Regions from separate parts of the Paraburkholderia sp. BL18I3N2 genome, predicted to be linked through region 2. Evidence: riboswitches for the same ligand, from Rfam matches in the RefSeq annotation. Region 2 holds a riboswitch; the other holds the start of a gene.

The links. Region 2 has a riboswitch for glycine ahead of B0G75_RS35105 (D-amino acid dehydrogenase). Riboswitches for the same ligand answer to the same signal wherever they lie in the genome.
Region 1: linked by a shared signal. The riboswitch ahead of gcvT (glycine cleavage system aminomethyltransferase GcvT) and the one ahead of B0G75_RS35105 (D-amino acid dehydrogenase) in region 2 are both predicted to bind glycine.

The regions. Positions count from the first base shown of each region.
Region 1 covers NZ_PVNC01000002.1:620,128-623,329, forward strand. The annotation lists gene gcvP (aminomethyl-transferring glycine dehydrogenase) at 1-271, opposite strand, end outside; gene gcvH (glycine cleavage system protein GcvH) at 350-730, opposite strand; gene gcvT (glycine cleavage system aminomethyltransferase GcvT) at 794-1,912, opposite strand; glycine riboswitch at 1,993-2,147, opposite strand; glycine riboswitch at 2,181-2,282, opposite strand; gene B0G75_RS08695 (hypothetical protein) at 2,437-2,787, opposite strand; gene B0G75_RS08700 (oxidoreductase) at 2,987-3,202, opposite strand, start outside.
Region 2 covers NZ_PVNC01000023.1:75,369-78,570, forward strand. The annotation lists partial or broken gene B0G75_RS35095 (IS6 family transposase) at 1-324, shown strand, start outside; gene B0G75_RS35100 (SDR family NAD(P)-dependent oxidoreductase) at 346-639, shown strand; gene B0G75_RS40910 (hypothetical protein) at 940-1,104, shown strand; glycine riboswitch at 1,417-1,507, shown strand; glycine riboswitch at 1,510-1,607, shown strand; gene B0G75_RS35105 (D-amino acid dehydrogenase) at 1,605-2,948, shown strand; gene B0G75_RS35110 (gamma-glutamyltransferase family protein) at 2,991-3,202, opposite strand, start outside.

The DNA.
Region 1 (3,202 bases), on a different contig from region 2:
CCGCGAGTTCGCGCAGCGCGGCGAGCGCTTCCGCCTCGCTCTTCGGTTGCGTGAAGGGTCCGAGCGGCAGCGTTTCGGTGCGGCGGATCGTCTTCGGAATGACGGCGTCGATCAGCGCGGCGCGCGACGCAAAGCCGAGGGCTTCGAGCATGGCGTGCTGGTCGGCCGCGTCCGGGCCGATATGCCGTTCGGCGAAGGCGTCATGCACTTCGAGCGCGGCGAGCGAGAGAGGAGTGCGGTTCATCAGACGATCCGGGTGTTCGAGCTTCATGGGTGTTCCTGGCGGTGCGGCTGTCCTGCGACTTTCTGAAGGACGCGCCGCACCTGTCGGGTTAAACGTAAAGGTGAATCAGGCGCCGATTGACTTGGTGTAAGCGTCGGCGTCGATCAGACGGTCTTGCGTGGCGTCCGCAGCCGGCTTGATCTTGAAGAGCCAGCTTTCGTACGGCGTGCTGTTGACCGAATCAGGTGTGTCGGCCACGGCGGTGTTCGCTTCGATGATCTCGCCCGAGACCGGCGCGTAGATATCGGAAGCGGCCTTCACCGATTCGATGACGGCGACGGTGTCGCCCGCGGTAACGGTCTTGCCCAGTTCCTGGACTTCGAAGAAGACGATATCGCCGAGCGCTTCCTGGGCGTGGTCGGTGATGCCGACCGTCAGCGTGCCGTCCGCCTCGGTGCGGACCCACTCGTGCGATTCGGTGTATTTCAGATCGGCCGGGATGCTCATCGGATGCTCCTATGCGGTGTGATTCGGTTGTAACTTGGGAAGTAGACGCACGCGCAGGTTTGCTTAAACCGCGAGCACTTTGCCATTGCGCACGAACGGCAGTTTTACCACGCTTGCGGGGACGTTTTTGTCACGAATCTGAACGTGTACTGTGTCGCCCGGCTGCACGCCTTTCGGCACACGCGCGAAGGCGATCGATTCCTGCATGGTCGGGGAAAACGTACCGCTGGTGATTTCGCCTTCGCCCTGCGGCGTGACGACTTTCTGATGAGCACGCAGCACGCCCGCCGCCTTGCCGTTTTCCTTCAGCAGGATCAAACCGACGAACGCAGCCTGCGAGCCGTCCGCTTCCAGCTTGCCCTTGCCGACGAAGTCGCGCGGCGAGGTGAGGTCGACGGTCCAGGCGAGCCCGGCGTCGAGCGGCGAGACGTCGTCGTCCATGTCCTGGCCGTACAGGTTCATGCCGGCTTCGAGCCGCAGCGTGTCGCGCGCGCCGAGACCAGCCGGGCGCACGCCTTGAGCTTGCAATGCATTCCACAGCGCTTCGACGTGATCTGCGGGGACGATGATTTCGAAGCCGTCTTCGCCGGTGTAGCCGGTGCGAGCGACGGTCAATTCGCCGAACGGCGTGTCTTCGATACGTGCGGCGTTGAAGGGCTTCAGCGCTTCAGTGGCGGCGCGTGCGGCCGGCACGGTTTGCCAGACCTTTTCGCGCGCATTCGGACCTTGTACAGCGACGATCGCATAGTCGCGGCGCGGCGTGATGGTCAGGCCAAAGCTGCCTTCGGCGTTGAGCTGGCCGAACCAGGCGATATCTTTATCAGCGGTGCCGGCGTTGACGACCACGCGGAAGTGGTCTTCGCCGAAGTAATAGACGATCAGATCGTCGATCACGCCGCCATTCGGATTCAGCAGACAGGAATACAGTGCGCGGCCGGGCGTTTGCAGCTTGGCGACGTTGTTCGCCAGCGCGTATTCGAAGAAAGCGCGCACGCGCTCGCCGGTGAAATCGACGACGCACATGTGCGAGACGTCGAACATGCCGGCGTCGGTGCGCACGGCGCGGTGTTCGTCGATCTGCGAGCCGTAATTGACGGGCATGTCCCAGCCGCCGAAATCGACCATGCGGGCATTGAGCGCACGATGGGTGGCGTTGAGCGGGGTGTGTTTGAGTTCGGTCATGGGGCCTCGGGCGTCTCGCGAAACAAAAAAGGCCATGCGGCGCTACGCCTCGCGGCCTTTCGGCTGCGAGCGATGCGTTGCATGGCCCCTCTGTCCTCGATACCTGAGAGATTGCGTTGCCGTGGTCACGTTGACGTGCCGCGGTGAAACGCGCGCCCCTTCGGTGGGCAGCTTGCCAGATCCGCTCGATTAAAAACGACGCAGACGGCTACTGCCGCTCTCCAGAGTGCGAAAAACCTGTGCCTCGATGTTGCCTGGACGCGGGTTTTTCGACGCGGTCGGTCCTTTTGCCTGAGAGTTTGCGGGTGTGCCCCTTCGGCGGCGCGGCCTGCGGTTTTCTGCGGCCAGCACGCTCTCCCGACGCGTGCGGCGAATGTACGCGAGGGCCGGGGGCTTGTCAAATAAAGGCCCGTGAGCGGCGCGGCGGTTGACTTGGCGCCTTTGCAGCTGTCAAAAAAAGCGCGGGACGTGATGCCCGCGCTCGTACTGTTTCGGTGTGGAATCTGAAATTGATTCTGGCGCGATTATTCGCCGATAGCGTGTGCCGCGTTGTCCAGTTCCTGGTTCAGCACGCGCTGTTCGTCGCCGGACAGGCCGCCGCCATGCTGCGCGGCCATGTCGTGCGCTTCCTGACGGATCACGTCGAGACGATGGTGCAGCGCGCCGCCTTGGGGCGGCGGGTAATAACCCTGATTCACGCGGTTGTCGATCCGGCGGCTGAGATTGTCGATGCGGCCGTCGACCTGACGCAGGCGCTGATCCGCGATCTGTTGCGGGTTGGGACGAGGCGCCGGCTGGGATTGAGGCGCCACCACACAGGCGGCGAGGGAACTGAGCAAGGCACACGCGGCGAGCGCACGGATAGTACGGGGCATGGACACTCCGGAAGTCATTGTCGTTTTGTGGTGCTACCCCGGTAGCAACGGATGACCACCGGGCCGCGCTGACCGGCGGCGCGGCCTGATTTGTAACGTTATATTCCTTTCGCGCTTGTCAGCGTTCTCTGGCCCGCACCGCGTGCACGGCGAGTGCAGTTTTAGGTATACAAGTCGTTTCGACGCGCAGGCCAAACCGTCAACGAATCCGATCGAACGGCAGCCGGACGCCTTCTTCCGAGCTTCGGGTGGCAAGCTCGATAACCGTCATTACGTCGACGGCGTCCTGTGCGCTCACTGGGAATTTGACGCCGTTCTGGATCGCGTCGGCCACCGCAATATAAAACCCGGTGTACTCACCATTGCGCGTCGGCAACTCGCGCTCGACTTCCTGATCGCCTTCCAGCACGCGCAG
Region 2 (3,202 bases):
ACCAGCTACGCAGTTACCCAGCCGCAAAAACCGAGCTCCCGGAGCTCGCTAACGTGAAGCACGTATTCGTCAAGGCCTGCGCGCGTGAACAACAGGGCCGAAAACAGCCATCAGCCTACGCGCGAACGCGAGCGCCGGATGCGAGGCTTTCGACTGCCCGGGCGCACGCAAGTTTTCCTGTCGTGCTTTGGTCCGATCCGGCAACACTTCGCGCTCAAGCGGCACCTGCTACGCGCATCGCTCTATCGGAAACAACTCGCCGCACGATTTGAAGCATGGCGATTTTTCACCGGCGTTACCCAAGATCCGTCCGCCGTTTTCTGACACACGGCTGTCTTCGCCCATATCTCGTCACAGGGTCGGCAACGTGACAGAGCCCTTGGGAACGAGGCACTCGTGGTTTCGAGCGACGCGCGATCATTGACCGACATCGACGCGCTCGCCGCTCAGGTAAAAGCCGAGTTCAAAACCATCGACCTGCTTTTCGTCAACGCCGGGTTTAGCATTCCGACGCCCATCGCGAACGTGACAGAGGCCATTTACGACGAGATGTTCAGGCGTGGCCGTGGACGCTGTTCTGAGTCGGCTCTATTACGACGTCGTGCCTCTTGTGCCTCGCGAAGAACGGAAGACCGGTGAATTCATCACCCTCGACAACGCCGCTGTGTGCCGTCTTGTTGATGACGAGTTGAGGAAGATTGCCGGGTTATCGTTTGAGAGAATCAGTACCGAGCCGCAACGGGCGCTTCTTGATAATCCAAGGGTCAGTCTCACTGACTCGAATTCAATCTCACGCCCCCCGGCAAGGCTGGGAGCGTCATCTCAGCGGTGTACAAGACTCCGACTAGCGTTGAGCTGAATTTCTTGCGCGCATCGAGAGACCTGACGACGTATGCCCGGGTGAACCGGCTTCAGGACTGAGGCCTGGGGCTTTTTGTCATGACGCCGGCAACCGACGGCATGCCCGCGCTCGACCGCGAGAAGATTGAAAATATCCTTGGCGAGCAAAGCTGGAGCCTTGAGCAACAGGGCTTCCTAGTATCAGCTCATGATGACCCGGGCCCGCTGGCACGCGACGTTTATGAGTGGTCGGCGGTCGGTTGAGAAGGCTCTCGCAGTGAGCGCGCTGAATATATGCCGACAATCTCACGGGGAGGGTCCAAGAAGTGACTTCAATGTTGTAACGCATGCCGAGCGCCCGCCGCCATTCATCGAACGCGCTACTTGCGAAAACGCGTGCGTCGCATCTCGATGTGTTCTCTTAACTGCGGCTGCGCTTCATGCAGCTCTTAAAGCCCACGTCGAAGATCTCCTGCTCGGGAGAGTCGTGTCTGTCCGCGTGGAACCTCGGGGAGCAGGATGAAAGAAAGAAGGGCTTGCCAGGCGCATTTAGGATGGGTATCGTCAAGGCGTTCGACAACGCGCCACGGAAGAGCTCGTCCCCCGCGACGACGCCGACGGAGCAACCGCCCCGGAAACTCTCAGGCAAAAGGACCGTGCGCGCCGGAACATCTGGAGAGCGGCGCCATGCGCGCCCACCGAAGGGGAGCTCCGGCCGGCAGCAATGCACGGCGTGCGGGCGAAACTCTCAGGTACATGGACAGATGGGGCATCGGTGCCGGCTATATACGGCCGGCGATGCTCAACGAAAACTGGACCATGTCATGTCACGAATCGCCATCATCGGCGCCGGGATCACCGGCGTCACGACCGCTTACGCGCTCGCGCAGCGCGGCCTGCGCGTCACCGTGCTCGAACGTCATCGTTATGCGGCGATGGAAACCTCCTTCGCCAACGGCGGGCAGCTCTCGGCCAGCAATGCGGAAGTCTGGAACAGCCGCGCAACCGTGCTGAAGGGCCTCAAGTGGATGTTCACGCGCGACGCGCCCTTGCTGATGAACCCGCGCCCCGGCTGGCACAAGTACAGCTGGATGGGCGAGTTCCTGCGGCAGGTTCCGAACTATCGTGCCAACACGGCCGAGACCGTGCGCCTCGCGCTCGCCGCGCGCGAACATCTGTTCCGCATCGCGGACACGGAGCGCATCGACTTCGATCTGGAGCGGCGCGGCATCCTGCATTTTTACGCGACACGCAAGGAGTTCGAGGCCGCGTCGAAGGTCAACGAGATTCTCAACGGCGCGGGCCTGGCGCGCCATGCGGTCACCGCGCAGGAAATCGCGTCGATCGAGCCGGCGCTTAAGGGCAGTTTTCACGCGGGCTTCTTCACGCCCTCGGATTCGACCGGCGACATCCACAAGTTCACGCGCGGTCTCGCCGATGCCTGCGTGCGTCACGGCGTCGAATTCCGTTACGACACGTCGGTCAAATCGATCGATGATCAGGCGGGCCGCGTCGCGCTGACGGTCGAGCAGGCGGGCGAAGAACAGGTTCTTCAGTTCGACGGCATCGTGATCTGCGCGGGCGTCGGCAGCCGAGAGTTTGCCTCGATGGCCGGCGATCACGTCAACGTCTATCCCGTCAAAGGCTATTCGATCACCGTCTGTCTCGACGATGCGCGCAGCCGCGAGCACGCGCCGTGGGTCAGCCTGCTCGACGACCGCGCGAAGATCGTCACGAGCCGCCTCGGCGCGGATCGTTTCCGCGTCGCGGGCACGGCGGAACTGAACGGCTTCAACCGCGATATCCGCGCGGACCGCATCGCGCCGCTCGTCGAATGGACGCGGCGCTACTTTCCTGAAGTATCGACCGCGCGCGTGATCCCGTGGAGCGGCCTGCGCCCGATGTTGCCGAGCATGCTGCCGAAGGTCGGGCAGGGCAGGCGCCCCGGCGTGTTTTACAACACCGGGCACGGGCATCTCGGATGGACGCTTTCGGCGGCGACAGCGGAAATCGTCGCGGAAGCCGTGCTCGGGAAGTGGCCGGGGAAACCGGTTCAGGTCGCCGTTCCGCCTTCCGGAAGCATGGCGCGCGGCGAAGCGCTGCGCTGACCGCCGCGTTCCCGGCATGAAGCATCATGCGGGGAACGTCCGTCACCAGCCGATCGCCGCGCCGTCGCTGCGCGGATCGTGTCCTCCTTCGAAATATCCATTCGGATAACGGATGATCGCACCCGCATGGCCCATCGTTTCGTCGTAGGGCAGCAGCACATCGACTTCATGGCCGAGGCTGCGAAGCGCCGCGGCAGTTCCGTCACCGAAGCGCGCTTCGAGCTTGAGCGAATCGCTCGCCTGTCCCCACGTGC